DNA from 4 places in the Serratia sp. LTN-2 genome. Region 1 is predicted to be linked to each of the others. Evidence: predicted binding sites of a transcription regulator. Region 1 holds the regulator's gene; each other region holds the start of a gene.
What was found. The regulator CRP, encoded in region 1, controls carbon source genes, mostly activating them, when cyclic AMP is high. The targets are predictions, from matches to a motif close to ATGTGANNNNNNTCACAT.
Positions count from the first base shown of each region.

Region 2: the regulator CRP is predicted to act here: its motif matches at 3,236-3,253, upstream of AC6BYQ_RS16160 (PTS sugar transporter subunit IIB).
Region 3: the regulator CRP is predicted to act here: its motif matches at 2,099-2,116, upstream of glpT (glycerol-3-phosphate transporter).
Region 4: the regulator CRP is predicted to act here: its motif matches at 4,665-4,682, upstream of AC6BYQ_RS09565 (YfcZ/YiiS family protein).

Region 1 is NZ_JCAXDO010000010.1:190,758-198,383, forward strand. Features, by position in the region: gene AC6BYQ_RS19000 (helicase HerA-like domain-containing protein) at 1-1,440, shown strand, start outside; gene AC6BYQ_RS19005 (aminodeoxychorismate synthase component II) at 1,513-2,088, shown strand; gene argD (bifunctional acetylornithine/succinyldiaminopimelate transaminase) at 2,219-3,436, shown strand; gene AC6BYQ_RS19015 (YccS/YhfK family putative transporter) at 3,477-5,555, opposite strand; gene crp (cAMP-activated global transcriptional regulator CRP) at 5,605-6,237, opposite strand; gene AC6BYQ_RS19025 (OsmC family protein) at 6,620-7,027, shown strand; gene AC6BYQ_RS19030 (phosphoribulokinase) at 7,066-7,626, opposite strand, start outside.
Region 2 is NZ_JCAXDO010000008.1:9,397-17,022, forward strand. Features, by position in the region: gene AC6BYQ_RS16150 (glycoside hydrolase family 1 protein) at 1-1,315, opposite strand, end outside; gene chbC (PTS N,N'-diacetylchitobiose transporter subunit IIC) at 1,359-2,720, opposite strand; gene AC6BYQ_RS16160 (PTS sugar transporter subunit IIB) at 2,733-3,050, opposite strand; gene AC6BYQ_RS16165 (LysR family transcriptional regulator) at 3,466-4,359, opposite strand; gene AC6BYQ_RS16170 (SDR family NAD(P)-dependent oxidoreductase) at 4,466-5,266, shown strand; gene AC6BYQ_RS16175 (aldo/keto reductase) at 5,279-6,250, shown strand; gene AC6BYQ_RS16180 (Vgb family protein) at 6,281-7,273, shown strand; gene mutS (DNA mismatch repair protein MutS) at 7,583-7,626, shown strand, end outside.
Region 3 is NZ_JCAXDO010000006.1:214,255-221,880, reverse strand. Features, by position in the region: gene glpB (glycerol-3-phosphate dehydrogenase subunit GlpB) at 1-341, opposite strand, end outside; gene glpA (anaerobic glycerol-3-phosphate dehydrogenase subunit A) at 331-1,980, opposite strand; gene glpT (glycerol-3-phosphate transporter) at 2,345-3,700, shown strand; gene glpQ (glycerophosphodiester phosphodiesterase) at 3,783-4,862, shown strand; gene yigL (sugar/pyridoxal phosphate phosphatase YigL) at 4,895-5,692, opposite strand; gene pldB (lysophospholipase L2) at 5,697-6,740, opposite strand; gene rhtB (homoserine/homoserine lactone efflux protein) at 6,888-7,508, shown strand; gene rhtC (threonine export protein RhtC) at 7,557-7,626, opposite strand, start outside.
Region 4 is NZ_JCAXDO010000003.1:507,676-515,301, reverse strand. Features, by position in the region: gene AC6BYQ_RS09590 (DsbE family thiol:disulfide interchange protein) at 1-486, shown strand, start outside; gene AC6BYQ_RS09585 (cytochrome c-type biogenesis protein) at 483-950, shown strand; gene ccmI (c-type cytochrome biogenesis protein CcmI) at 950-2,167, shown strand; gene mlaA (phospholipid-binding lipoprotein MlaA) at 2,196-2,954, shown strand; gene fadL (long-chain fatty acid transporter FadL) at 3,072-4,412, opposite strand; gene AC6BYQ_RS09565 (YfcZ/YiiS family protein) at 4,818-5,114, shown strand; gene fadI (acetyl-CoA C-acyltransferase FadI) at 5,309-6,619, shown strand; gene fadJ (fatty acid oxidation complex subunit alpha FadJ) at 6,619-7,626, shown strand, end outside.

The sequences.
Region 1 (7,626 bases):
CACGGCTTGATCACCGGGGCAACCGGCACCGGCAAGACGGTGACGCTGCAGAAAATGGCCGAACAGTTCTCACGCATCGGCGTGCCGGTGTTCCTGTCGGATGTGAAGGGCGATCTGTCCGGCATCGGCGCCGAGGGCGTGCCTTCCGAAAAACTGCAGGCGCGTCTGGCGGCGATCGGCGTTACCGACTGGCAACCGCAGGCTTGCACCATTATCCCGTGGGATATTTACGGCGAAAAAGGCCACCCGATCCGCGCCACGATTTCCGATCTCGGGCCGTTGCTGCTGGGGCGCCTGCTGGATCTGAACGAGGTGCAAAGCGGCGTGCTGCAGCTGGTGTTCAAAATCGCCGATGACAATGCGCTGCTGCTGCTGGATATGAAAGACCTGCGCGCCATGGTGCAGTTCGTCGGCGATAACGCCAAACAATTCCAGACCCAGTACGGCAATATCTCTACCGCGTCGATCGGCGCCATCCAGCGTGGATTGCTGACGCTGGAAGAACAGGGTGCCAACCAGTTCTTCGGCGAGCCGATGCTGGACATCAACGATCTGATGAAAACCGACGCCAACGGTCACGGCGTGATCAACCTGCTGGCGGCGGACAAGCTGATCAATCAGCCGAAGCTGTATTCGGTGTTCCTGCTATGGCTGCTGGCCGAGCTGTTTGAACACCTGCCGGAAGTGGGCGATCCCGAACAGCCGAAGCTGGTGTTCTTCTTCGATGAAGCGCACCTGCTGTTCAACGACGCGCCGGCGGCGCTGCTGACCAAGATCGAACAAGTGGTGCGCCTGATCCGCTCCAAAGGCGTCGGCATTTACTTCGTCACCCAGAACCCGCTGGACATTCCGGACAGCGTATTGGGCCAATTGGGCAACCGCGTACAGCATGCTTTGCGCGCCTTTACCCCGCGCGATCAGAAAGCGGTGAAGACGGCGGCGCAAACCCTGCGCGCCAACCCGGCCTTCGATGCCGAAACGGCGATCACCGAGCTGGGCGTGGGCGAAGCGCTGGTGTCGTTCCTCGACGAGAAGGGCCGCCCGAACGTGGTGGAGCGGGCGATGGTGATCGCGCCGGAATCCAAGATGGGCATGCTTGGCGCGGAAGGGCTGAACAGCGCAATCAACAAGTCGCCGCTGTATGGCCGCTATGAGGATATGATCGATCGCGAGTCCGCCTACGAGAAGCTGTCGTCGGGTGGATTTGCCACCGTCGGCACCCCGCAGCAGGGGCAGCAACCGCAGGCGCAACAGCAACAACAGCAGGCGGGCGGCGGCCTGATGGACGGCCTGAACGAGCTGCTGTTCGGTTCCACCGGCCCGCGCGGCGGCAAGCGCGACGGCATCGTCCAGACCGCCGCCAAGAGCATGGCGCGCGATCTCGGCCGCCAGATCCTGCGCGGCGTGCTGGGGTCGATCACCGGCGGCCGTAAAAAGTAAGCGGAAATTATCGTCGGCAGCGGCGGGTTAAATCAGTAAACTGTGGCGGCATTTTTCTCTGCCGGACCTAACATGCTGCTGCTGATCGATAACTACGACTCCTTTACCTATAACCTTTACCAGTACTTCTGCGAATTGGGCGCCGAGGTGCTGGTGAAGCGCAACGATGAGCTGCAGCTGGCCGATATCGAGCGGCTGGCGCCGCAGCATCTGGTGATTTCCCCTGGCCCCTGTACCCCGAACGAAGCGGGTATCTCGCTGGCCGCCATTCGACATTTCGCCGGCAAACTGCCGATCCTCGGCGTGTGCCTGGGGCATCAGGCGCTGGGGCAGGCGTTCGGCGCCGAGGTGGTGCGCGCCCGTGCGGTGATGCACGGCAAAACCTCGGCCATTCGTCACCTGGGCGTCGGCGTGTTTCGCGGCCTGAGCGATCCATTGACCGTGACCCGTTACCACTCGCTGGTGCTGAAAGCCGAGACGCTGCCGGACTGTTTTGAAGTGACCGCCTGGAGCGAGCGCGACGGCGTGCGTGATGAGATCATGGGCATTCGCCACCGCACTTTGGCGTTGGAAGGCGTGCAGTTCCATCCGGAAAGCGTGCTCAGCGAGCAGGGCCACCAGCTGCTGGATAATTTCCTCAAGCGTTAATACTTTCGCGTTTTTTCGCCCGTCAGGCGTTTTGCGTTTGCGCTTGATTGGTTTTTTATGCATATTTCGTGATTATGTTTTCAATCTGACATCGAAATAGCGCTGAAAAACCTTCGGGGTGGAGCCGAAAATGACTGACAAATTCGCAGTGAGCCGCAGCACCTTTGACCAGGTTATCCTGCCTGTTTATGCACCTGCCCAGTTCGTGCCGGTGCGCGGCAAAGGCAGCCGGGTCTGGGATCAGCAGGGAAAAGAGTACATCGATTTTTCCGGCGGCATCGCGGTAACGGCGCTGGGACATTGTCACCCGGCGCTGGTCGACGCGCTCAAACGTCAGGGGGAAACCCTGTGGCATACCAGCAACGTCTTCACCAATGAACCGGCGCTGCGTCTGGCGAGTAAACTGATCGACGCCACCTTCGCCGATCGGGTGTTCTTCGCCAACTCCGGCGCGGAGGCCAACGAGGCGGCGTTCAAGCTGGCGCGCCATTACGCCATCACCCGCCACAGCCCATACAAAACCAAAATCATCGCCTTCTATAACGCGTTTCACGGCCGCACGCTGTTCACCGTTTCGGTGGGCGGGCAGGCTAAATACTCCGACGGGTTCGGGCCGAAGCCGGCCGACATTGTGCACGTGCCGTTTAACGATCTGGCGGCGGTGAAAGCGGTGATGGACGACCATACCTGCGCGGTGGTGATGGAGCCGATTCAGGGTGAGGGCGGCATTACGCCGGTCGACGCCGGCTTCCTCAAAGGCGTGCGCGAGCTGTGCGACCAACATCAGGCGCTGCTGGTGTTCGACGAAGTGCAGAGCGGCATGGGGCGCAGCGGCAAGCTGTTCGCCTACATGCATTATGGCGTGACGCCGGACATTCTCACCACCGCCAAGGCGCTGGGCGGCGGTTTCCCGGTCAGCGCCATGCTGACCACCGAAGAGATCGCGTCGGTGATGCAGGTGGGCACTCATGGCACTACCTACGGCGGCAACCCGCTGGCCTGCGCGGTGGCGGAGGCGGCGCTGGATGTGATCAATACGCCGGAGGTGTTGAGCGGCATTGAGCAGCGCCATGCGCTGTATGTGCAGGCTTTGCAGAATATCGGCGATAAATACGGTATTTTCACCGCCATTCGCGGTATGGGGTTGCTGATTGGCGCCGAACTGACGCCGCATTATCACGGCAGAGCGCGTGACTTCCTCACCGCCGCCGCTGCGCGTGGGCTGATGATCCTCAACGCCGGGCCGAACGTGATTCGTTTCGCGCCGTCGCTGGTGGTGGAGCTGCAGGATATCGAAGCCGGCATGGTGCTGTTCGAGCTGGCGGTGCAGGACGTGATCAACGCCTGAAGCCCGTGCGGCGAATAACGGGGCGCGGCATGCCGCGCCCTTATTGATCGCGCAGTTTGCGCTTGAGCCAGATGCCGTGGTGCGGGCGCTGGCGCCAGGCCAGCGACGAAATGGTATGCATCACGCTCAGGTGCGACAAAATGCGCCGCAAATGACGTTCCATCTCGGTGACGGGCATGTCCGGATGCAGATCTGGCGGCTGCATGATGCCGCTGTTGTCGCTGCTCGGGCCGTCGTATTCCAACCGCTGCTGGCAGCTTTGCAGCGCAATTTCACAGGTTTGCAGATAGGCTTCCGCCAGTTTCGGCGTCAGCATGTAGTGCTCGCGCGCCAAAATGGTCATGGCGTTCAGGTGTTCGACGATGAACTGGCTGTGCGTGACCCACAGCCGCATGTCCGCCAGATAGTTCGACGCGAACCCCGGCTCCTGCATCGCCTGATTGAGCGAGGTGAACAGCGCGTTGTGCGCCTGGTTGACCTGCATGCGGGTATAGGCCAATGCGGTGGCGTCCGGTTCCGGTTGCTTCAGCATCAGTCGCAGCGCGGCCTGATCGTTCTCCAGTGCCTGATGGGCATTCTTGCGCAGCAGCCCGCTTTGCCACTGCGGCCACAGCCAAATGGTGCCGCCGAACGCCAGCACGCAGCCTATCAGCGTATCGATCAGACGCGGCACCAGAAAATGCGAGCCGTTCAGCGCCAGCAGCTGCAGGGTGTAAACCGCCGTGACCGTAAAGCCAATCACCGACAGCCCGTAATTCTTGCGCGAAACCAGGTAGGCCAGCAGCGTGATCACCAGCATGATGCTCAGCGTTTCTCCTTCCGGCAGCTGCAGCTGCAACAGCCCGGCCGCCAGCAATAGCCCGGCAATCGTGCCCAGCGCACGGTGCTGAATACGCACCCGGGTGGCGTTATAGCCGTTTTGACTCACCAGCATGATGGTGAGCAGGATCCAGTAAGGCTTCGGCAGGTTGAAAACCGCACCCAGGCTGCTGCCGACCGCCAGCGTCACCCCCAGCCGCGCGGCGTTGCGCAGGGCGGTGGATTTGAACGACAGGTAGCTGGCCAGCGCCGGCCAAAACGGCAGGCGGTGCTGGCCGGGCATCAGGTCGCGGCGGTACAGCGGATGCTGGGTGCGCAGCAGGCGAGCGATGCGGCTGAAGTGGTAATAACAAAACTGGCCGACCGGGTTATCGGGATGCTGCGCCGCCATTTTTTCCAGCGCCGCCAGTTCGTGGCTCATGGAGAAGCGCTTCGAATGTTGATGGTAGAGAATATCGTGCGCCACCACGCGCAGCCGGCCGGCGATCACCTGAGCGTTGCGGCGAATGATCGCTTCGGCCTGGCTCTGCTCCACCAGTTTTTGCACCTCCTCCGGCAGATGCAGGCTGACGGTGATGTGCTCCTGCAGATCCATCGCCACCTGAAAGGCGCGCTGCAGGCGCTTTTGTTCGAGGTTGTTGGCGTGCGGCAGGAAATTGAGCTGTTGGTATAAAAGGCTGATCAGATCCATCACCTTTTGCTGGCGCACCAGCAGCGGCGGCAGCGCGGTTTGCGGGTCGGTGTGTTGGGTCAGCAGCGAATACTTGGCTTCGAAGTAGTCCGCCAGTTCCAGATAAAGCTGGCTCAACGTCTCGCGCATCGGCTGCTCTTTCCACAGTTTGAACCAGAACCAGGTGAATAAGCCGTACCAGGCGGTGCCGATCGCGTACAGCAGCGGCGCCTGCCAGATTGGTACCGTGCCAGCCATGCTGAGAGCGAAGATGGCGGCCACCAGCGCCGCCGGCAACAGCCGGGCGTGCAGCGGGCTGATTTCGCCAGTGACGCCGAGCAACAGCGCCAGACCCAGCATCAGTGCCGGCAGCGGCAGATGCCACAGCAGGGCCTGTTGCAGCAGCAGGCTGCTGAGGGCGAACAGCGCACCGCCGACGATCAGCCGTTTAAAGAAGCGCTTATGCGGCGTGTCGAGACCGGCGATATTGCAGCAGGCGGGCACCAGAGAGAACATCAGGCCGAGCTGCAGTTGGCCGATCAGCAGGCCGAACAGCACCGGCAAGCACAACACCAGCGTTTGTCGCAGTGCGTAATTGACTTCCGGGTGGTAGATCAGACGACGCCACATGGCAGCGAGCAGATAAAAAACGGCGCAGATTGCGCCGTTTTTTCAGGGATTAACGGGTGCCGTAGACGACAATGGTTTTGCCGTGGGCGGAAATCAGATTTTGGTCTTCCAGCATTTTCAGAATACGGCCAACGGTTTCGCGCGAGCAGCCGACGATCTGGCCGATTTCCTGACGGGTGATTTTGATCTGCATGCCGTCCGGGTGAGTCATGGCGTCGGGTTGCTTCGCCAGATTCAGCAAGGTTTGCGCGATGCGGCCGGTAACGTCCAGGAAGGCGAGGTTGCCCACTTTTTCGGAAGTGACCTGCAGGCGGCTCGCCATTTGGGCGGACAGACGCATCAGGATGTCCGGGTTCACCTGGATCAGCTGGCGGAATTTCTTGTAGGAAATTTCGGCCACTTCACAGGCGGTTTTCGCGCGAACCCAGGCGCTGCGCTCCTGGCCCTCTTCGAACAATCCGAGCTCGCCGATGAAATCCCCCTGGTTGAGGTAGGACAAGATCATCTCTTTACCTTCTTCATCCTTGATCAGCACCGCGACGGAGCCTTTCACGATGTAGTAAAGCGTTTCGGCCTTTTCACCTTGGTGAATCAGCGTACTCTTCGATGGATATTTGTGGATATGGCAATGAGACAGGAACCATTCGAGAGTAGGGTCTGTTTGCGGTTTGCCGAGAACCATTCGCTGTTATCCTCTGTTGTTATCGCTGCCTTGTGTCACAGGGGTCAGAGTTCCCTGTAAAACCCGCCTGTAGCCGCTGTTATGAGCGAGGGCTACCGGCAAGTTTTGAGGCGTGTCATAAAAATACGCTGTCGCTCTAGCATATTAACTTGCCGTAAGCGCTGCAAGCTACATTCTGTTAACATACCGGTAAAGGAGCCTTTCTCTGGGCGTTTCCCTGAAATGCAGTGTCCCGGAAAGATTTATTGCGGCTCTGTTTGTAGCACAGAGTAAGGCGGGTGTCTCGTGTTGTCTCGCTTCAGCATGATTAGCATCAGGTTACGTTGCCTGTTTCTATGCGAAAGCGTACTCTGATTTTAAGAAATCAACCGGAGTGACCAGAATGCAGGCAAGAGTTAAATGGGTGGAAGGGTTAACGTTTTTGGGTGAATCGGCCTCCGGCCATCAGGTACTGATGGACGGCAACGCCGGCGATAAAGCGCCCAGCCCGATGGAGATGGTGCTGATGTCGGTAGGCGGCTGCAGCGCGATCGACGTGGTGTCCATCCTGCAAAAAGGGCGCAATGACGTGCGCGATTGCGAGGTGAAGCTGACCTCCGAGCGCCGCGAAGAAGCCCCGCGGCTGTTCACCCATATCAACCTGCACTTCATCGTCACCGGTCAGGATCTGACCGACAAGATCGTAGAGCGAGCGGTGAACCTGTCGGCGGAGAAATACTGCTCGGTGGCGCTGATGCTCAACAAAGCCGCTACGGTGACCCACAGCTTCGAGATCCGCCAGCCGGCGTAATCGAGACGGAGCGCGGCCAGCCGCCGCGCTCAATGCGCTTATTCGATCTTCTTGCCTTCCAGCAGCCGCTGCACCAGCGGCGCCATGATCAGCTCCATCGCCAACCCCATCTTGCCGCCCGGCACCACCAGCGTATTGATGTGCGAAATAAACGATCCTTGCAGCATCGCCAGCAAATAGGGGAAGTCTATCTGATCCAGCCCGCGGAAGTGGATCACCACGAAGCTTTCATCCAGTGACGGAATGGCCTTGGCGGCGAACGGGTTGGAGGTGTCCACCGTCGGCACGCGCTGGAAGTTGATGTGGGTGCGCGAGAACTGCGGCGTGATGTAGTTGATGTAGTCTTCCATCGAACGCACCACCGAATCCATTACCGCTTCGCGGGAGTGGCCGCGCTCGCCGGTATCGCGGATCAGCTTCTGGATCCATTCCAGGTTGACGATCGGCACCACGCCGACCAGCAGATCGACATGTTTGGCCACGTCATGGTGCTCGGTGACCACGCCGCCGTGCAGCCCCTCGTAGAACAGCACGTCGGTCGGCGCCGGCAGCGGCTCCCACGGGGTGAAGGTGCCCGGCACCTGATTGTATGGCACCGC
Region 2 (7,626 bases), on a different contig from region 1:
CCGCCCGATCCAGCCGCACCAGCCCATACCGATTCTTGTAGGCATTCAGCCAGGACCAGCAATCGATAAAGGTCCACAGATGATAGCCCTTGCACTGCGAGCCTTCCGCCAGCGCGCGGTGCAGCCACTTCAGGTGCTCGCGAATAAAGTCGATGCGGTAATCGTCCTCCACCCGCCCATCGGCACCGATAAACGCTTCTTCGCCCTCGACGCCCATGCCGTTTTCCGAAATATAACAAGGCAGATTGCCGTAGTTCTCTTTCAGATCCATCAGGATGTCGTACAGCCCCTTCTCATAGATCTCCCAGCCGCGATGCGGATTGATTTTGCGGCCCGGCATTGCATAGTAGCTGAACAAATCCTCCGGCGATGCGATTGGCCCTGCGGCGCAACGCCCCTCTTTCGCCTGCACCCTGCGCGGCTGGTAGTAGTTGACGCCGAGGATATCCACCACGCCGCCTTCGATCAGCTGCGCGTCCTGCGGCTCGCAGTGCGGCATCAGCCCATACTGCTCCAACAGGTGCAGCAGCGCCGTCGGATAACGCCCCTTGGCGACCGGATCGAGAAAGCTGCGATTGAGCAGCAGATCGGCGTCGTGTGCGGCCTGCAGATCCTCCGGCGCATCGGAGCGCGGATAGGTCGGGCTCAGATTCAGAATGATGCCGATGCTCCCCGGCAACCCGCGCGCTCTGAAACGCTGCACCGCCATGGCATGCGCCAGTACGCTGTGATACGCCACGGTGACCGCCCGTTTGAAGTCCACCACGCAAGGGTAGTGCAAGTCATTCAGGTAACCGGCCTCCACCGGCACGATCGGCTCGTTGAAGGTGAACCAGTGGGTGACCCGATCGCCAAACAGGCCGAAACAGGTATCGGCGTAACGCGCGTAGGCCTCGATCACCGCCCGGCTTTCCCAGCCGCCGCGCTGCTGCATGCACAGCGGCATATCGAAGTGATAGAGATTGATAAACGGGGTGATGCCCTGCGCCAGCAGCTCGTCGATCATCGCGTTGTAGAACGCCACCGCCTGCGGGTTCACCTCGCCGTCGCCGTCCGGGATCAGCCGCGACCACGAGATCGACGTTCTGAAGGTATTGTGGCCCAACGTTTTGAGCAGCCCGATGTCGGTGCGGAAATGGTCATAAAAGGTCGAGGCCTCGGCCGGCCCGACCCGATCGTGAAAGCGCTCGGGCGCGATCTCGTACCAATAGTCGAAGATGTTGCGGCTCTTGCCGTCCCGCGCGGCCGCCCCTTCAGACTGCGGCGCGGAGGTGGCGCTGCCCCACCAGAACCCGTCGGCAAATTGATATTCCATACTCGCGTCCCTCGCGGGGCGGCCGCGCCGCCCCGTTCCACAGTTAGAATTTCAGCGCGTTGGCGATGTCTTCTTCGCTTTCTGTCGCCGCATCGATCTGGCTCTGCGCCTTGTTGGAGATCGCCACGAACGGCAGGTAAATCACGGTGGCGACCGCCAGGTTGAACAGGCTCAGCAACATGGCCATGATGCTGCCGTTGGTGTTGAAGAACGCCCCCAGGCCGACCGGCATGGTCCAGGGCGCGATGTTGGTGATCGGCGGGATCAGCCCGGAGTAATAAGCCAGCGAGGTGATAATGGTCAGCACCGGCTGCACCAGAATAAACGGAATGAACATCACCGGGTTCATGATCACCGGCAGGCCGAACAGGATCGGCTCGTTGATCTGGAAAATGCCGGATGGTGTCGCCAACTTGGCGACCTGGCGGTAATCCTCGCGGCGCGAAGCGATGAAGATGGCGATGATCAGGCCCAGCGTCGAGCCGGTGCCACCGAGGTAGATATAAGAGTCGACGAACGGTTTCGCCCACATGTGGAACTCTTTACCGGCGGCCACCGCCGCTTCGACAGAACCGTATTTGTTGTACAGCTCCACGTTTTCCAGCGCGAACGGCGTCATGATGCCGCTGTCCAGCGCCGCCAGCGCCATGGAGCCGTGCACCCCAAAGAACCACAGCAGCGAAGAGAACAGCACGTACACCCAACCCACCACGCTGCCCATCTTGGCCAGCGGCGCCGAAATGCCGTCCATGATGATCTGGTGGAAGTTGGTGCCCCAATGCGCCAGCGCGAACGCCACCAGCCCCATGATGGAGAGGATGATGAAGCCGGGGATCAGCGCCGAGAAAGAGCGCGACACCGAAGCCGGCACGCTGTCCGGCAGGCTGATCACCCAGTTGCGCCGCACGATGAAAGCAAACATCTCAGCCACCGCCAGCCCGATCACCATACCGGAAATGATGTTGGCGCCGCCCAGCCAGTTGGCGCCCACCGCATAGGCCTCGCCGACGTTGAACGGCGTGACGGTCATGAAGGCCGCCACCGCCAGCAGTGCCGAGGCCAGCGGATCGACCTTGCGCTCTTCGGCCAACGCCATGCTGATAAAGAACGGCGTCATCAGGGACATGATCCCCAGCGTACCGTTGTAAACGCTGCCGCCGATGCTCTTCAGGCCGTTAAGCGTCTCGATGGTGGAGGCGTCCAACCTCACGCCCAACGAATAGAAGAACGATCCCTCACCGAAGCTGAGGAACACGTTGTTGATCAACACGAACATCGCCCCGGTCAAGGTCAGCGGCATCAGGCGGATAAAGCCGTTCTTGATGGCGTTGACGTGGGGCTGCTTACCGATTTTTACGGCGAAAGGCAGGATAACCTTCTCGAGCGAGGCAATGAGGGTATTCACGGCGGCCTCCTGTTATTGGTTGGCTTTCTTGATGGCGGCCACCGCGGCCTTCAGTACGCCCAGCCCATCGACCTTGCCGTACAGCAGCGGATCGATGACTTCCACAGGTTTGTTGGGCAGCTGTTTTTGCACTTCCGGCAAGGTGTAGGCGATCTGCGGCCCCAGCAGGATCAGATCCGCCTCAACGCCCTTCTCGGCGGCCAGCGCTTCCGGGTAAGCGGCGATGATCACCGGCACTTCATATTTCTCTGCCTGCGCCTTCATTTTTGATACCAACAGGGAAGTGGACATACCGGCAGAACAAAACAGATAGATTTTTTTCTTTTCCATACCAAGCACCTCAGATAATCAAAAAAACCCCGTGTTATTTGTATGCCAGATGCAATCACGATTGCTTCACGCACATTCCTTATGAAAATTTCCGTCACGTTGCCCTGGTTACGGACAGTATACGGAGCATGAAAAACGGATCGGTAAGCCAGGAGGGGACATAACCGTCTCTCATTGACCTGGCGGATTGACCCTCTTCACATTTCGCACAAAAAAATAGTGTGACCGGGCTCTCAAATAACCGATAAAAACTCAGAATATTCGCAATAAATACTCAAATAGCAATTATAAACAGCCAGTTATGAACGCGCTGAGAATTTAAGGGTTTATTTGAGCCGGAACAAATGGAGAGGATATAAAAATAGTTCAGGCTTGATTCCCCCCTGCCATCCCGCACGCGGTGGCGTGGGGAGGATTACGTGGGCAGACGCAGCAACTCGATCATCGTGGTCAACGCCACGGGGTGATTTCTACGATTGGGATAATAGAGGTAAAAACCGGGAAACGGCGCGCACCAGTCGGCCAACACTCGCCGCAGCCGACCGCTCGCCAGGTGTTCTTCCACCTCCTGCTCGATGGCGAAAGCAATGCCGACGTGTGCCAACGCCGCCTGCAGCAACAGTCTGGCGTCATCCACGATCAGCGGGCTGTTGACCGCCACGGAAAATCGCTGCTCGCCCTGCTGAAACGCCCATTTGTAGCGCTCGCCCGAAGAGGCCTTGCGCCAACCGATGCAGCGATGCTGCAGCAAATCCTGCGGGTGTGCCGGTTCGCCATGCCGTTGAAAATAGTCCGGCGTGGCGACGATGGCAAAACGCAGATCTGGCGTCACGCGCACCGCGCGCATATCGTTGTGCAGATCCTCACCGAGCCGGATACCGGCGTCAAAGCCTTGTTCGACGATGTTGGCGAACCCCTCGTCCGCCACCACTTCCAGCGTAATGCCGGGGTACTCGCTGGCCAAGCGCCCCAGAAGCGGCACGATGGCGAGCTCGATGGCCGAACGCGGCGCGTTGATGCGCACCAGGCCGCGCGGCCCGTCGCGAAACGCATTCAGGCTCTCCAGCGCGGCGTCGATATCGGTAAAGGCCGGCACCAGCTGCGCCAGCAGATGCTCGCCGGCTTCTGTCGGCGAGACGTTGCGGGTGGTGCGGTTCAGCAGGCGAATGCCCACCTGCGCCTCCAGCTCGCGCAGGGTGTGGGTCAGCGTCGGCGGCGTTACGCCCAGCCGAGCGGCGGCGCGGCGGAAGCTGCGTTCACTGGCGATAGCCACAAAGGCCGCCAGGCCGGACAGTTCGGGTTTCTTCATGCTATTGATATAAATTATCTAATAGTGAGATGAATTTTTAGCGGATAGTTATCCGTCATCTAACAACATAGCATTGCGATCGAACCCATTACCAGGTATCGATGCGATGATTAATGCTACAGCTCCAACTCATGAAACGCCGCGCAGGCTGGCGGGTAAAGTCGTACTGGTGAGCGGCGGCGGCACCGGCATCGGCCGCGCCGCAGCGCTGGCCTATGCCCGCGAGGGCGCCAAAGTGGCGTTGGCCGGCCGGCGCGCGGCGGAGATCGAAGCCACGGCGCGCGATATCGCGTTGGCCGGCGGCGACGCCCTGCCCATCGTGACCGACGTCGCCCAGGAGGGTGATATCCGCCGGCTGCTCGCCGCGGTGACCGCCCATTACGGCCGGCTCGACGTCGCCTTCAACAACGCCGGCATCATCGGCAACTTCGCCCCCATCACCGAACAGACCAGCGAAGATTTTGACCGGGTTATCGCCATTAACCTCAGAGGCGTCTGGCTGGCGATGAAATACGAGATTGAAACCTTCCTGGCTCAACGCTCGGGCGGCGTGATCATCAACACCTCCTCCTGGCTGACCCACGGCGCACTGGCCGGTTCATCCAGCTACTCCGCCAGCAAAGGGGCGCTCGATGCGATGATCCGCGCAGTGGCGCTCGAATACAGCGGCCAGGGCATCCGCGTCAATAACATCAACCCCGGCATCATCGACACGCCGATGGCGCGCGGCAGCGTGGCCGACAGCGCGGCGTTCGCGCCCTTTATCGCCCATACGCCCGCCGGCCGCCTGGGCGAATCGGAAGACATCGGCGATGTGGCGCTGTGGCTGGCGACGGACGAGGCCCGCTTCATCACCGGCCAAAGCCTGCTGGTGGACGGCGGTTACACCATCGCCGGCATGCGTTGAGGAGACGAGGTCATGAACTACGTTCGGCTTGGCGACAGCGGCCTGAAGGTGTCCCGCCTCTGCCTGGGTTGCATGACCTACGGCGATCCGGCCTGGCGGCCCTGGGTGCTGAAGGAAGATGAAGCGCGCCCCTTTATCCGCGAAGCGCTGGAAGCGGGCATCAATTTCTTCGATACCGCCAACATTTACTCCGGCGGAGAAAGCGAGCGTCTCCTCGGTCGCGCACTGAAAGCGTTCGCCCGTCGTGAAGACGTGGTGATCGCCACCAAGGCCTACTTCCCGATGGATGCGCAGCCGAACAACCGCGGGCTGTCGCGCAAGCACCTGCTGCACAGCGTCGACGCCTCTTTGCAGAGATTGGGGACGGATTACCTCGATCTGTTCGTGCTGCACCGCTTCGACAGCGAAACGCCGATCGAAGAAACCGCCGACACCCTCGACGCCCTGGTGCGGGCGGGCAAGATCCGCTATCTCGGCGCGTCTTCACTGCATGCCTGGCGCTTGATGAAAATGCTGGCCTTTCAACGTCAGCACCGCCTGGCACCGTTTATTTCGCTGCAGAGCCAATACAACCTGGTGACGCGTGAAGACGAAGAAGAGCTGATCCCGCTGTGTTTGGAAGAGGGGCTCGGCCTGACGCCCTGGTCGCCGCTGGCGCGCGGCGTGCTGGCCGGTTCAGGCATGGCCGGCACGCTGCGCGCCGCCACCGACGAACAGGCACCTCGTTGGTACGGTGGCAGAGACGAAGTTGAGCGTACCGTCGCTGCGGTAGCGGAGGTGGCCGCCGCGCACGGCGTTCCTCCGGCACAGATCGCGCTGGCCTGGCTGTTGGCCAAACCCGGCGTGGCGTCGCCGCTGGTGGGCATGTCCAAGCCGCATCATCTGCAGGATGCGCTGGCAGCGCTCACCCTCAGGCTATCGCCGGAAGACGTGGCCGCGCTGGAGGCGCCTATCGCGCGCGTTGCCCGCCCCGAGCGCTGGTAGCCCATTTGCCTTCATTGCAGGAGAGAAGACATGTCATACGCTGTTACCGTGCGAGCGGTGTTGTTCACCCTCGCCACCACACTTCCCCTTAGCGTTCCGGCACAGGCCGCCATCAGCGCAGCCTGCGCCGCAAGCAGCATGACGCTGCCGCCCGGCGCGCTTTACCCCAACGGCATCGCCCGCGCGGCGGACGGCACCCTGTATGTCGGCTTTGTCACCAGCGGCAATGTGCTGCGTAAACGGCCGGGTAAAGCGTGGGAAACCTTTTTCCCCGGCGCTGACACGGTGTTCGCCTCAAACGCGCTGAGGCTGGACGAAAAACGCGGGCTGCTGTGGGGCAATTCGCCGGACTTCCTCTCCGGCGGCAAAGCGCGCGCCAACCGCATCTACGCGCTGAATGTCGCGGATGGCACGCTCGACCGCAGCCTGGTGCTGCCGGCGGGCGAAATGGGCAACGATATCGTGCTCGGCGCAGACGGTACGGTGTACGTGACGGAAACCCGCGGCGGCGGCATCCTGCGCCTGCGGCCAGGCGAGACGGCATTCAGTACGCTGTTTCAGGATCCGCAGTTAGCGGCCCCTAGCGGGCTGGGCGCCGCCGGGATCGTGCTGCTCGACGATCGGCTGATGGCAGTCGCCAATTTCGGTACCGGTAAGCTCTACACCCTCAGCTATAACGATCCCCAGCCGCAGCTGGCGGAAATGCAGCTGCCGCGCCTCATCGAAAACCCGGACGGAATGGGGTTGGCACCGGACGGCGCGCTGATCGTGCTGGAAAACGCGATCCAGAGCGGCCACGGGCGGATCCTGCGGATCGCGTTGCCGAAGGCGGCAGGCATGCACCAGCTTGAGGTCTTGCGCGAAGGCATGGAATCGCCGGTCAACCTGACCATCACCCCGCAAGGCTGCGCCTTCGTCAGTGAGTCGCGCATCCGCCACCGCCTGCTGCCCGGCTATGAAACTGACGTGCCCGACAGCTTCCGCCTCTATCAACTGCCCTTGCCTCTCACCGCCGCACAATAAGCTCTGCGCCGCCTCTACGGGCGGCGACTTGCGTTGTTGCCCGCAGACGAACGACAATCTCGCTTCGTTACCAACCCGCCTTGCGCAGCGCTTCCCATTTTTACCTGTGACAGCCGATTGCCCGCTGGGCTAGTATAAGCGTCTGTGCAAACCTTGGGTTTGAACACGCCGTTTGGCGTTTTGATGACTTGATTTGCGCCGCCCGCCAAGCGCTGAATGGGGCGACGCCTGCTGAAACAATGTGATAGCGAATGACGACAATGAAAATCACAGTGACCTTTACATTCAATGGATTGGAAAAATAATCGCATGAATAGCACCGATAAACTCGATTCGCACACGCCGATGATGCA
Region 3 (7,626 bases), on a different contig from region 1:
GTAATGCGCAGATGGTTTTTGGTCCCCTCACCCTGCAGGTTCAGCCCGCAGCGTTCCAGCAGCCGTTGCGCGGCGGCGGACAGCGCCGCCACCCGGCCGGGGCCAATCAGAGAATACGGATGCTGCGGCGCCTGCTGCGCCAGCTGCGGCAACGCCGCCAACGGCATCTCGACCGGCGTGCCGTCCGGCAATCTCGCCAACAGGTCGAGCGAACCGGAGGAGAAGTAGAGCGCGCTCTGGCCAGAACTGACCACCGCGCAGCGCTTGCCCTGCTCGGCCACGGCAATGGCGCAGCTCAGGCCCGCCAGGCCGCCGCCAATCACCACTACGTCAAATCGCATCATCCGCCTCCTGCCCCTTGTCGGCCTGGGCCTCAAGCCCGCATAACCCTTGATAAACCCAACTGGTAAATTCGCTCTCGCGCAGCGCATCGCCCCAGGCGATCGGCCGAACGCCTTTCCATCGTTCGTTGAGGAACTGCGACAGCTGCGCGATGGACTGCTGCGGCGTGCTGACGTTAAAGCGCGTCAACAGCCCGGCGGCGCGACAGGCGCAGAGTTCCCCCTGGCAGGTGCCCATGCCGACGCGGGTGCGGCGGCGCAGATCCACCAGGTTATTGACGGTCAGCGAATTGACCGCATAGCGCACTTCCCCGGCGGTCACCGCCTCGCACTCGCACACCAGACTGGTGTCGAGCCGATCGGCCGCCGGCACCTGGCTGGCGCGATCCCCGTGCCGGTAAATCGCCGAACCGCGGATACTGGCGGGCAGTGCAACCACGCTGCGCACCGTTTCCTCCGCCGACTGACGGGATCCCGGCAACGCGTCCTGCGCGGTGGTGCACGGGCTGTTTACCCCGAGCTTTTCACACACCTTGTCGGTGGCCCACTCCGCCATCAGGCGGTAGGTCATCAGCTTGCCGCCGGTGATGGTGATAAACCCTTCCAGCCCGTCGCGGGCGGCGTGATCGAGCAGCACGATGCCGCGGCTGACGTTGCGCCCGCTGGGATCGTCGTCGCTGGCCACCAGCGGCCGCACCCCGGCATAGGCGCGCAAAATGCGGGTCTGCGCCAGGGTGGGTGCCAGCAGCGCCCCTTCGCGGATCAGAATGTCCACCTCCTGCGGGGTCACCAGCATGTTGTCAATTTGGTCGTAGTCGATATGGGTCGAGGTGGTGCCGATCAGCGAGATGGTGTCGCCCGGCACCAGGATGTCGGCGTCCGCCGGTTTGCGGCAGCGGTTGATCACCATGTTGTTGATGCGATGGCCGAGGATCAGCAGCGCCCCCTTGGCCGGGAACATGCGGATGCGCAAATCGGCGTATTCGGCGATCTGCTGGCCCCAGATGCCGGCGGCGTTGACCACCACCGACGCGTGCAGCTCATAGCGCCGCTGACTCTGATGGTCGTAAACGCGCACGCCTGTCACCCGATCGCCGCTGCGCAACAATCCCACCACCTGGTGGTAGGTCAGGATCTGCGCGCCGTGTTCGCGCGCGTCCAACATGTTGGCGGCGGTCAGCCGGAAGGGATCGACGGTGCCGTCCGGCACGCGCACTGCGCCGATCAGCGCGGGGTTAGCCGCCGGCTCCAGCCGCAGCGCCAGCTGCGGGTCGATCGCTTCGGCGTCGATGTCGGCCTGGCGACAGGCGGCGATAAACTGTTGCTGATACTCCAGCGAGTCCTGCGGCAGGGTGATGAACAGCCCATCGGTGCGCTCGATACAGTGATGCGCGATGCGTTTCAGGATGCGGTTCTCTTCGATGCACTCGCGCGCCGACTCGCCGTCAGTCACCGCATAGCGCGCGCCGCTGTGCAGCAAGCCGTGGTTGCGGCCGGTGGCGCCGGTGGCGATGTCATGACGCTCCAGCAAAATGCAGCGCAAGCCGCGCCGCGCACAATCGCGGGCAATGCCTGCGCCGGTGGCGCCGCCGCCGATGATGATCACATCCGTTTCGCCGCCGTCAAAATAGCTGCTCATTTCGCTCCCTCAGGATCGGTAGTTATGAGCCTATTGAGCCACGGTTATTAGGGTCTTTGTTTGATAAGGAACAAGAACGAACATGAAACGAAATAAAAATGTCCACAAAAAACCATCAATGTGATCATAATCACGATTTTTGGACGTTTTTCTATTTCATAACGTTAACGAATCGCTCAAAATCCGCCGTGGTTTCATGAAAGTGTAACAATTGCGCCATTCGTCACAGCGACACCAGGCGTATTTGATGACAATGGCGCTCGTTATGGAACACAAAAACACCACATTCGATATCCGCTCAATCATCAAATGAACGTAAAAGGTCATATTGATGTGATAACAGATAAAGCCATCGGAGGCGCTCATGTTGAGTATTTTTAAGCCGGCCGCACACATCGCCCGTGTGCCGAGCGATAAGGTAGACCCGCTCTACCGTAAGCTGCGCTGGCAAATTTTCCTGGGGATCTTCTTCGGTTACGCCGCTTACTATCTGGTGCGTAAGAACTTCACCCTGGCCATGCCTTACCTGATCGAACAAGGCTTCAGCCGCGGTGACCTCGGCTTCGCGCTGTCGGGCATCTCCATCGCCTACGGCTTCTCCAAATTCATCATGGGCTCGGTCTCCGACCGATCCAACCCGCGGGTATTCTTGCCAGCCGGCCTGATCCTGGCGGCGGCGGTAATGCTGTTCATGGGCTTCGTGCCGTGGGCAACCTCCAGCATCGCCATCATGTTCGTCCTGCTGTTCCTGTGCGGCTGGTTCCAGGGCATGGGTTGGCCGCCGTGCGGCCGCACCATGGTGCACTGGTGGTCGCAGAAAGAACGCGGCGGCATCGTTTCCATCTGGAACTGCGCCCACAACGTGGGTGGCGGCCTGCCGCCGCTGCTGTTCCTGCTGGGTATGGCCTGGTTCAACGACTGGCACGCGGCGCTGTACATGCCGGCCTTCGGCGCCATCCTGGTGGCCCTGATCGCCTTCGCCCTGATGCGCGACACTCCGCAATCCTGCGGCCTGCCGCCGATTGAAGAGTACAAAAACGACTATCCGGACGACTACAGCGAAAAAGACGAAGAAGAGCTGACCGCCAAGCAGATCTTCATGCAGTACATCCTGCCGAACAAGCTGCTGTGGTACATCGCGGTCGCCAACGTGTTCGTCTACCTGCTGCGTTACGGCATTCTGGACTGGTCGCCGACCTACCTGAAAGAAGTGAAGCACTTCGCGCTGGACAAGTCTTCCTGGGCCTACTTCCTGTATGAGTACGCCGGTATTCCGGGCACTCTGCTGTGCGGCTGGATGTCGGACAAGGTGTTCAAAGGCAACCGCGGCGCCACCGGCGTGTTCTTCATGACGCTGGTGACCATCGCCACCGTGGTGTTCTGGATGAACCCGGCCGGCAACCCGACCGTGGACATGATCTGTATGCTGGTCATCGGCTTCCTGATCTACGGCCCGGTCATGCTGATCGGCCTGCATGCGCTGGAGCTGGCGCCGAAGAAAGCCGCCGGCACCGCCGCGGGCTTCACCGGCCTGTTCGGCTACCTGGGCGGCTCGGTTGCGGCCAGCGCCATCGTCGGTTACACCGTGGACTTCTTCGGTTGGGACGGCGGCTTCATGGTGATGATCGGCGGCGGCGTGCTGGCGGTTATCCTGCTGCTGCTGACCATGCTGAACGAGAAGAAACATCACGCGGAAATCGCTGCCGGCAAGCGCGGCTAACCGTCACACGACTTTTGCATGATTTAAAGGCCGCCCTGCGGCCTTTTTACTACCCTGCCCCCAACAACACGGAGAAAACGGAATGCGGACTCAAGTCAAAGCCCTGCTGACAGGGATCATTCTCGCCACCTCAATGGTCAGCGCCGCGCAGGCGGCGGACAAAGTGGTGATCGCCCACCGCGGCGCCAGCGGCTACCTGCCGGAACACACCCTGCCGGCGAAGGCGATGGCCTATGCGCAGGGCGCCGATTACCTCGAGCAAGACCTGGTGATGACCAAAGACAACGAGCTGGTGGTGCTGCACGACCACTACCTCGATCGCGTCACCGACGTCGCCGAACGCTTCCCGGATCGCGCGCGTAAAGACGGCCGCTACTACGCCATCGACTTTACGCTGGCGGAGATCAAATCGCTGAAGTTCACCGAAGGTTTTGAAATCGAAAACGGCAAGAAGGTGCAGGGCTACCCTGGCCGCTTCCCGATGGGCAAATCCGACTTCCGCGTACACACCTTCCAGGAAGAGATCGAGTTCGTGCAGGGTCTGAACCACTCGACCGGCAAAAACATCGGCATCTACCCTGAAATCAAGGCGCCGTGGTTCCATAAGCAGGAAGGCAAAGACATCTCCAGCAAAGTGCTGGCGGTGCTCAAGCAGTACGGCTACACCGGCAAGAACGACAACGTCTACCTGCAGTGCTTCGACGCCAACGAGCTCAAACGCATCAAGAACGAGCTGGAGCCGAAGCTGGGCATGGATCTGAAGCTGGTGCAGCTGATCGCCTATAACGACTGGCAGGAAACCTACGAGCAGAAAGCCGACGGCAAGTGGGTGGAATACGACTACGACTGGATGTTCAAGCCGGGCGCGATGAAGAAAATCGCGCAGTATGCCGACGGCATCGGGCCGGACTACCACATGCTGGTGGTAGCGGATAAATCCAAGCCGGGCCACATCGTGCTGACCGACATGGTGAAAGAAGCGCACGCCAGCAAGCTGGCGGTGCATCCGTTCACCATTCGCGCCGATGCGCTGCCGAAGTACGTGACCGACGTGAATCAGCTGTATGACGTGATTTACAACCAGGCCGGCGTTGACGGCGTGTTCACCGACTTCCCGGACAAGGGCGTGCAGTTCCTGCAGAAGCAGGGCCAGCACAAATAATGCCAAGGGCGCCGCAAGGCGCCCTTGTTATTTCAGAGGAACATTTTGCGCAGGTAGTGCGGCACCGCGTTGTCGACGTTGGAGCCGATCACCTCCAGCTCAGGCAGCATATCCTTCAGGCGCTGATGCGCGTCGCGCATGATGCAGCCTTTGCCGGCCATCGACAGCATCTCCAGATCGTTCATGCCGTCGCCGAAGGCGATGCACTCTTGCAGGGTATAGCCGATGATCTTGGCCACTTCTTCCAGCGCATGCCCTTTCGACACGCCGCCCGCCATCACTTCCAGGCAGGTCGGGAACGAGAAGCTGACGTTGACCCGATCGCCCCAGCGCGCGTTGATGGCGTCTTCCACCTGCAGCAACCGCTCATGGTCTTCACAGGTGAAGTAAACCTTGCAGACGCCGTCGGTTTCCAGCAGGCCCGGTTCGAACAGTTGATATTTGAACACCGACTCCTGGAAGAACTCTTCCTGCTCCGGGCTCTCGCGGTTGATGAACCAGTCATCGTTACGGTAGACGTTGGTGGTGATCTCCGGATCGTCGTGCAGCATGCCGTACAGATCGCGGGCGATATCCCCATCCAGGTTATGGCTGAAGATCAGCTCGCCGGCGGTATTGTGCACCCGCGCGCCGTTGGAGGTGATCATAAAGGCGCTGATCTCCAGGCTGTCGCGGATCTGCGCCACGTCGATATGGTGGCGGCCGGTGGCGAACACGAAATGCACGCCGCGCTGGGTCAGCAACTTCAGCGTTTCTTTGGCGTACGGCGACAGGGTATGGTCGGGAGACAGCAGCGTGCCATCTAAATCGGAAGCGACGACGTGATACATAGCGTTATGTTCTAACCTCTGATGGAGTTGTCGGCGGCAGCGCACCGCCTAAGTGTTGAGCAAAGAAGCGCAGAATTGCGTTCAGTGCTTCGGCGCGCATCGCGTCCCGCTCGAACAGGATCTCATGGCGTGCGCCGTTGATAACCAACGGGAGCTCCCCTTCGCAAGGGCGCCCCGCGTCTGACAGAGCCTGACAAAAAGCCTGGTGCGAACGGTTGTCGACTACCCGTTCCTCACCGGCTTGCAAAAGCAACAGCGGCGTTGTTATCTCCCCGGCCTGCACGATAATCTGCCGGCCGGCACGAATGCTCTCCCGCACCCAATGGTAGGTCGGCCCGCCCACCTGCAGCTCGGGGTAATCGGCGTAATAGCGCAGGCTGCGCCGGTAGCGCTCGCGGCTGTGGGTCAACACGTTGACCACATAGGGCAGCGGACGCCACTGGCCGGTGCCCACCGCGTAATAGTCGCGGATCGCCGGGTGCGCCTCCGCCCAGTCGAGAATGCGGTCGGCGAGCCAGCCCGGCATCGGCAACTGAATGCCGAACATCGGCGCGCAAAACGCCGCCGCGTCGAACGCCTGCGGCCGACGCTGCAGGAACCGCGCCAAGATCGCGCCGCCCATCGAATGCGCCAGCGCGAAGCGCTGCCGGTAACCGCGCGATTCGACCTCGCGCAGCCAAAGCTGCTCGAAATCGTCCACGTAGTCGTCGAAGTTTACCACATGACCGCGGTGCGTATCCGCCAGTAAACGCCCGGAGCGCCCCTGCCCGCGATGATCGACGATCACCACGTCGTAGCCGCAGTGGAACAGGTCGTAGGCCACCTCAGGGTATTTCACGTAGCTTTCGATGCGGCCGGGGCTGACCACCACCACCCGCTGATGCCGCGCGGAGCTGAAGCGCACAAAGCGGATCGGCACGCCGTCCACGCCGCTGAACTCGCCTTCTTCGCGCTGCCGCCAGAAGTCCAGCAGCGGCCCGGTGGCGAAGGCGGCGAACTGCGTTTCACGCGTTAACCAGTCATCGGAGCTGAGAGTGAACGAGGTCATCGAGAGCGTTTTCCCTGTGGGGCCGGCGGAAAATGTGACCGCTGGCACAAGAAATCATACTAGCGTATTGTGATTCAATTCTTACAAAAAACGGCGCCGCCTCGGCGCATTGTGGCACAAAACGACACTTTCAGGGAGCCGAGAACCATGACCTTGGACTGGTGGTTAACCTACCTGCTGACCACGCTTATCCTCAGCCTGTCCCCCGGCTCAGGCGCCATCAACACCATGAGCACCGGCATCAGCCACGGCTATCGCGGCGCCGCCGCGTCGATCGCCGGGCTGCAGGTCGGGCTGAGCGCGCACATCGTGCTGGTGGGCATCGGCCTCGGCGCGCTGATTTCTCAATCGCTGCTGGCGTTCGAGCTGCTGAAATGGCTGGGTGCCGCCTACCTGGTATGGCTCGGCATCCAGCAGTGGCGCGCCGCCGGCGCGCTGGATCTGCATGCGCTGGCGGGCAGCATGCCGCGCCGCCGTCTGTTCCGCCGCGCGGTGCTGGTCAACCTAACCAACCCGAAAAGCATCGTGTTTCTCGCCGCGCTGTTCCCGCAGTTCATTCTGCCCAATCAACCGCAGGCCGAGCAGTATCTGGTGCTCGGCGTCACTACCGTGATAGTGGATATTCTGGTGATGATCGGTTACGCCACCCTGGCGACGCGCATCGCCGGCTGGCTGAAGACCCCGCGCCAGATGCAGCTGCTCAACCGGCTGTTCGGTTCGCTGTTCATTCTGGTGGCCGGCCTGCTGGCGACCGCACGCAAAGCCTGACAAAAAAGGCCGGGCATCGCTGCTCGGCCTTCGACGTTTCACTGCCGGTTAACGGGTAAAGATCAGGTGTAACCCGAAGCCGGTGAACAGCACGCCCGCCACCCCGTCGATCCACTTG
Region 4 (7,626 bases), on a different contig from region 1:
CAGCTGACGCGCAACGCCGGCGGCGAAGATCCGACCATGCTGGAATCGGCGCTGATCGGCAAGCCGGTGCCGACCTTCAGGCTGGAATCGCTGGATCAGCCGGGCAAAACCTACGATCAGGCGGTGCTGCGCGACGGTAAGCCGATATTGCTCAACGTCTGGGCCACCTGGTGCCCGACCTGCCGTGCGGAGCACCAGTACCTCAATACGCTGGCGGCGCGCGGTGTGCGGGTGGTCGGCTTGAATTACAAAGACGATCGCGCCAAGGCGGTGACCTGGCTCAATTCTCTCGGCAATCCCTATGCCCTCAGCCTGTATGACGGCGACGGCATGCTGGGCTTGGATCTCGGGGTGTACGGCGCGCCTGAGACCTTCCTTATCGACGGCCAGGGGATTATTCGCTATCGCCACGCCGGCGACATGAACGAGCGCGTCTGGCAGCAGGAAGTGTTGCCGCTGTATAAAAAATACGGGGGTGAAGCATGAGGCTGATTGTCCTGCTGTGCGCCGCGTTGCTGAGCTGGAGCGCCGCTGCGGCGATCGATACCTATCGCTTTAACTCCGTCGAGCAGGAGCAGCAGTATCGCGAATTGACCGAACAGCTGCGCTGCCCGAAATGCCAAAACAACAGCATTGCCGATTCCAACGCCATCATCGCCGCCGACATGCGCACCAAGGTGTATGAGCTGATGATGCAGGGGCAAAGCAAGCAGCAGATCATCGATTACATGGTGGCGCGTTACGGCAACTTCGTCACCTACGAACCGCCGGTAACGCCGGCGACGCTGATCTTGTGGATCGGCCCGCTGCTGTTTGTGTTGATCGGCGGGGCGGTGGTGATCCTGCGCACCCGTCGCCGGCCCGGTGCAGCGGCAGACGATGAATTCTCCGAACGGGAACGGCAGCGCCTGGCGGCGCTGTTGCAAGAGACTGACAGGAAGAAACCCTAATGGCTTTTTGGCTGATTATTTGCGTGTTGCTGGCCGGCGCCGCCGCGCTGCTGGTGGTGCCGGCGATGCACCGCGGCAAGCAGAGCGCCGCCACGCGCGATGCGTTGAACAAGGCGTTTTATCAGGATCGCCTCAGCGAACTGGAGCAGGATGAGCAGCAGGGCGTAGTGGCCGAGCGCCCGGAGCTGGTGAAAGAGCTGCAGCAGAACCTGTTGTACGACATTCCCGCCGAGCAGCAAGCGCTGCAGGCGAAGCCGATCAACCGCTGGGCGCTGGTGCCGGGCGTGCTGTTATTGTTGGTGGTGACGGTTGGCTTTTATCTGAAAACCGGCGGGCTGGCGCAGGTGTTGGATTGGCATCTGGTGCAGGCGCAAATGCCGGAATTGCGCGAGCGCGTCGCCAATGAGCGCGCCAAACCGCTGAGCATGGAAGAGATCGCCCGTCTTGGGCTAGGGCTGCGCACCGAGCTGCAGCAGGACGATCGCAACATCAACGACTGGATGATACTGGGGCGCGTCGGCATGGCGCTGAACAACGCCACCACCGCCACGCAGGCGTTTGCCCATGCTTATCAATTGGATCCGAATAGTCTGGAAGTGCGGCTCGGCTATGCCGAGGTCTTGACTCGCTCCAACGATCCGGAGGATAACAAGCAGGCGACGCAGCTGTTGCGGCGCATGATCGCGGAAAATCACAGCGATCCGCGGGTGCTGAGCCTGCTGGCGTTCAATGCCTTCGAACAGGGCGATTTCAAGCAGGCGATCGGCGCCTGGCAGGTGATGTTGCAGCTTCTGCCGGCCAACGATCCGCGCGCGGAAGTGATAAAGCGCAGCATTGCACAAGCAAAAGCCCAGGCAGGCGGAGAAACTGTTAAACTGAATGTGACCGTTTCGCTGTCACCGCAGGCGGCGAAAGCCATGTCGCCGCAGGGCACGCTGGTCATCTCGGTTACCGACGGCGTCAGCCCGGTGCCGGTGGCGGTAAAACAATTGCCGCTGAGCCGTTTTCCGCTGTCTTTCTCTCTGGATGACAGCAACGCCATGATGCCCGAGCGTCTACTCTCGGCGCAGCATCAGGTGCAGGTGCGTGTGCGCCTCTCACAGGACGGATTGGCCACGCCGCAGCCGGGAGACTGGTTCGGCGAAAGCTCGCTGCAGACATTCAGCGGTAAAGAGCAGGTTAGCGTTCAGATAAACAAGCAGGTCCCTGAAAAATAAGACCGAACGTGTTTTTATGGAGAAAAATATGAATTTTCGCCTGACTGGGGTGGCATTCGCAACGGTATTACTGGTGGGCTGTGCCAGCGCGCCAGACAACGAGCCGCAAGGGCGTTCCGATCCGCTGGAAGGATTTAACCGGACGATGTTCGACTTCAACTACAACGTCCTGGATCCTTATATCCTGCGCCCGGTCGCGGTGGCGTGGCGCGACTATGTGCCGATGCCGGCGCGTAACGGCATCAGCAACTTCACCTCCAACCTGGAAGAACCGGCCAGCATGGTCAACGCCTTCCTGAAGGGCGATCCTTACCGTGGGATGATCCACTTCAACCGTTTCTTCCTGAATACCCTGCTTGGCATGGGCGGCCTGATCGACGTGGCCGGCATGGCCAACCCGAAACTGGCGCGCGAAGAGCCGAACCGTTTCGGCAGCACCTTGGGCCATTACGATGTGGGTTACGGTCCGTATGTGATGTTGCCTGGCTACGGCAGCTTCACGCTGCGTGAAGACGGCGGTGATTTTGCGGATACGCTGTATCCGATGCTGAGCTACCTGACCTTCTGGATGTCGGCGGGCAAATGGGTGGTCGAGGGTATCGAAACTCGCGCCCAACTGCTGGATTCCGACGGCCTGCTGCGCAACTCCTCCGATCCTTATGTCATGGTGCGCGAGGCTTACTTCCAGCGCCACGATTTCATCGCCAACGGCGGTTCGCTCAAGCCGGAAGAGAACCCGAACGCCAAGGCGATTCAGGGCGAGTTGGACGAGATCGACTCGCAGTAATCTCTGGCCTTATGCCAAAGAAAACCCGCCATCAGGCGGGTTTTTTTATGCCGACGGCGAGCCGCGGGCAAAGAAAAAGCGCCCCGTGGGGCGCTTTGGCATATTTCTCAAGCGAGATTAGAAGCGGTAGTTGAAGTTGGCGCCGTACAGCCAGGCCTTGCCCACAGAGTTGAAGGTGTAAGGGCCTTCGTTGATGGTGACTTTCTGGCCGTGCATGTAGGACACGCCGACGTCAACCGAAGCGTCTTTGTTGAACGCATAAGAGGTACCTGCACTGACCCAGAAGCGGTCCTGATCCGGAATGGAGATGGAACGGTTCTGTGCCGGCACCGGGCTGTCATCGAAGGCAACGCCGCCGCGGAAGGTCCAGTTGTCGTCGTAGAAGTAAGTGGTACCCAGCGCGATGCGGTAAGCGTCGCGGAAGCCTTCATGCTTCTGGAACAGCGTTTGACCGTTGCTGCCGGTGGCTCTCAGCTCCTGGAACTGACTCCAGCTGGTGTAGGCCAGGCTGTAGTGGATGGCCCACTGCGGTGCCACTTTGTTGTAACCGGACAGTTCCCACATTTCCGGCAGGTTCAGATCCAGAGAACCTGGGATGGTGCTGCCGCTGGTGCCCCACGGTAAGCCCACGCCCAGCGCCTGGGTAATTGGGTTGTACTGTGCCGGCAGGCTGCTCTTGTAGTCACCGTCGAACTTGATTTTCACTTCAGAGCGATAGGTGAAGCCGTAACGGTTGTTTTCATCCACTTCGTACAGCAGGCCGGCGTTCCAGCCGAAGCCCCATTTATCGCCTTTCAGGTGAGAAATCTGGGTGTCGCCAGGGATTTGAGCAATCATCCCGGCTTGCTGAGGCGTTAATTTACCGGTTTGCAGGCCTTGACCGGCAAGCAGCTTCGGCAATTCACCAGCGTAGCGTTCCAGTTTGGCTCTGGCGTAGACGGCATCAAAGCCCAGGCCGAAGCTGAAATGTTGATCCAGGCGGTAAGCGCCGCTCAGGTTCAGGTTCAGGGTTTCCAGATCGGTTTTACCGCCGTAAGCGCCCGCGGTGTAGCCGTCGTTGAATTCGGTCGCCAGGCCGTAGTTGCTGGTGACAGAGCCGCCTACGGCGAACTGATCGTTAATCGGGTGAACGTAATGCAGGTTCGGCACCCAGGCGGTTGGCGCGATGTTTTTCGCATCCAGGCTGGCGCCGGAAGGAGATTTGCCGGTGATGTCTACGTCTGGATCGATGAAGACCGCGCCGATGGAGAGTTCCGGGCGGGTATACATCATCAACAATGCCGGGTTGCGGCTCGCGGAGGCCGCCGTATCCGCCATGGCGCCTTCGCCAGAATACGAACGTCCTAAACCAGCTGCTGAGAACTCGTTCAGCTGGAATCCTGCGGCAGACACGTTTGAAGAAATAATTGCCACTGCAGCTGCGAGAGCTGATTTAGTCAATAGGTTTTTCTGGCTCATGACCAAAACCTCATTATGTGTTTATTATTTAAACTATTGTTACACGAAGTAACAAGGAGCGCGGGATTGTAGGGTCCGTTATCGTTCAGACAAATCAGACCAGTGGCTGAAGTATAGGTCTGACCTGTGAAGATGTTGCAAGTTTGTTTTTGAAATATTTCTAACCTGATATCAAAAAAGAGATCCGCTTAACAAAAAGCCAGCGGTAAATAACAAAATTCTTACTATTCCTTAGCAGACGCTCATTTTTATTTGTGATTTCCATCACTTAAAACACCCAGTAAAAGTAAGTGCTAGTGATTGCCTGCGCGGAGGAGTAAAATACCCGCAGAATTTTGTGGCTTTGTGCCGGTGAGTAAAACGGCAATTTGGGCTGATAACAGAGGCCCTTGAGGAGAACCAATCATGTCAGATGCAATTAATAAATGCAGCGCCCAGGAAACCGCAGCCTGCTGCTGTGTGGATGTCGGCACCGTGATGGATAATACCGATTGCACCGCATCCTACAGCCAAGTGTTCAGCAATCAACAAGATGCGGAGGCGATGTTGGCGGCCCTGAGCGAAAAGGCGCGCGCGGTCGAATCCGACCCTTGTGACATCAGCAGTAGCATTAAACCGGTTGACGGCGGCGTGCAGTTGGAGGCCGATTTCACCTTCGCCTGCCAGGCGGAAACCCTGATCTTCCAGCTCGGCCTGCGTTAATCCCGCTTTACCCCCGGCGCCGCCTGTTGCGCGCCGGGGATTTCCTTTCCCGTATCCCTCCTGTAGAAAGTGCGCCTGCTCGCAGTTTTGATCTCTGCCGGTTTGCCAAATGTAACCGTTTGGTTAACAATGACCTCATCAGGTCAGACCTCTTTCTGCCCATTGCGCTGACGTTATTTTCTTCAGGAGCATTTATGAGTAAGGCACTGCCGTTGGTGACCCGTCATGGTGACCGCATTGCGATTGTGAATGGACTGCGTACCCCTTTTGCCAAACAGGCGACCGCCTATCACGGCATTCCGGCGGTGGACTTAGGGAAAACGGCGGTGAGCGAGCTGTTGGCGCGCAGCGGTATCGATCCGCAGCTTATCGAGCAACTGGTGTTCGGCCAGGTGGTACAAATGCCCGAGGCGCCGAACATCGCGCGTGAAATCGTGCTCGGCACCGGCATGAGCGTCCACACCGACGCCTACAGCGTGTCGCGCGCCTGCGCCACCAGTTTCCAGGCGATCGCCAACGTGGCGGAGAGCATCATGGCCGGCAGCATCAGCGTCGGCATCGCCGGCGGGGCCGACTCTTCTTCCGTCTTGCCGATCGGCGTCAGCAAAGCGCTGGCGCGCACGTTGGTGGACGTCAACAAGGCGCGCACGCTGTCGCAGCGCCTCAAGCTGTTCAGCCGGCTTAAATTCCGCGATCTGATGCCGGTGCCGCCGGCGGTGGCGGAGTATTCCACCGGCCTGCGCATGGGCGATACCGCCGAACAGATGGCGAAAAGCCACGGCATCACCCGTGAAGCGCAGGATGCGCTGGCGCACCGTTCCCACGAGCTGGCGGCCAAGGCCTGGCGAGAGGGCTGGCTGCGCGACGAGGTGATGACCGCCTACGTGCCGCCTTACCGCGCGCCGCTTTCTGAAGACAACAACATCCGCAAAGACTCCAGCCTGGCTTCCTACGCCAAGCTGAAGCCGGCGTTCGATCGCAAGCATGGCAGCGTCACCGCGGCCAACAGTACGCCGCTGACCGACGGCGCGGCGGCGGTATTGATGATGAGCGAATCGCGCGCCAAAGAGCTGGGGCTGCAGCCGCTGGGCTATTTGCGCAGCTTCGCCTTCGCCGCCATCGACGTGTGGGAAGACATGCTGCTGGGGCCCTCCTACGCCACGCCGCTGGCGCTGGATCGCGCCGGCATCGGTCTGGCGGATCTGACGCTCATCGACATGCATGAAGCCTTCGCCGCGCAAACGCTGGCTAACCTGAAGATGTTCGCCAGCGAAGCGTTCGCTCGCGAGAAGCTTGGCCGCAGCCAGGCGATCGGTGAGGTGGACATGGACAAATTCAACGTGTTGGGCGGTTCTATCGCCTATGGCCACCCGTTCGCCGCCACCGGCGCGCGGATGATCACCCAGACGCTGCATGAGCTGAAACGTCGCGGCGGCGGGCTGGGCCTGACCACCGCCTGCGCCGCCGGCGGGTTAGGGGCCGCGATGATCGTGGAGGTGGAATAATGAGCTTCGAGAACGCATTGCACGAACAGCGCGCCACGCCGTCGGCTTTTCAGCTGACGATTCGCCCCGACAACATCGGCGTGATCACCATCGACGTGCCGGGTGACAAGGTCAATACGCTCAAGGCCGAGTTCGTCGAACAGGTCAACGACGTGCTGATCCGGGCGCAGCAGCATACCGCGCTGGAAGGGCTGGTGATCGTTTCCGGCAAGCCGGACTCGTTTATCGCCGGCGCCGACATCACCATGATCGCCGCCTGCGCCAGCGCCAAAGAGGCGGAGACGCTGGCCAAAAAAGGGCAGAGCACGCTGGCGCAGATCGCCGCTTTTCCAGTGCCGGTGGTGGCGGCCATTCACGGCGCCTGCCTGGGCGGCGGCCTGGAGCTGGCGCTGGCCTGCCACGGCCGCGTCTGTTCGCTGGATGACAAAACCGCGCTCGGTCTGCCGGAAGTGCAGCTGGGTCTGCTGCCGGGCTCCGGCGGCACTCAACGTCTGCCGCGTCTGATCGGCGCCGCCAAGGCGCTGGATATGATCCTGACCGGCAAGCACATTCGCGCCCGCCAGGCGCTGCGCATGGGGCTGGTGGACGACGCCGTGCCGCCGTCGATTTTGTTGCAGACCGCTATCGAGCGGGTGAAGCAGGGCTGGAAGCATCAGCGCGAGCTGTCGTGGCAGGATCGCCTGCTCAACGGCCCGCTGGGCAGAAACCTGCTGTTCAGCATCGTGCGCAAGAAAACGTTGGCGAAAACGCATGGCAACTACCCGGCGGCGGAGCGCATCATTCAGGTGGTGCGCACCGGGCTGGATCACGGCAGCGCCAGCGGCTATGAGGCCGAAGCGCGCGCCTTCGGCGAATTGGCGATGACGCCGCAGTCGGCGGCGCTGCGCAGCCTGTTCTTCGCTTCCACCGCGCTGAAAAAAGAGCGGGGCGGCAATGCCAGGCCGCACGCCTTGCATCGCGTCGGCATTCTCGGCGGCGGCCTGATGGGCGGCGGCATCGCCTGCGTT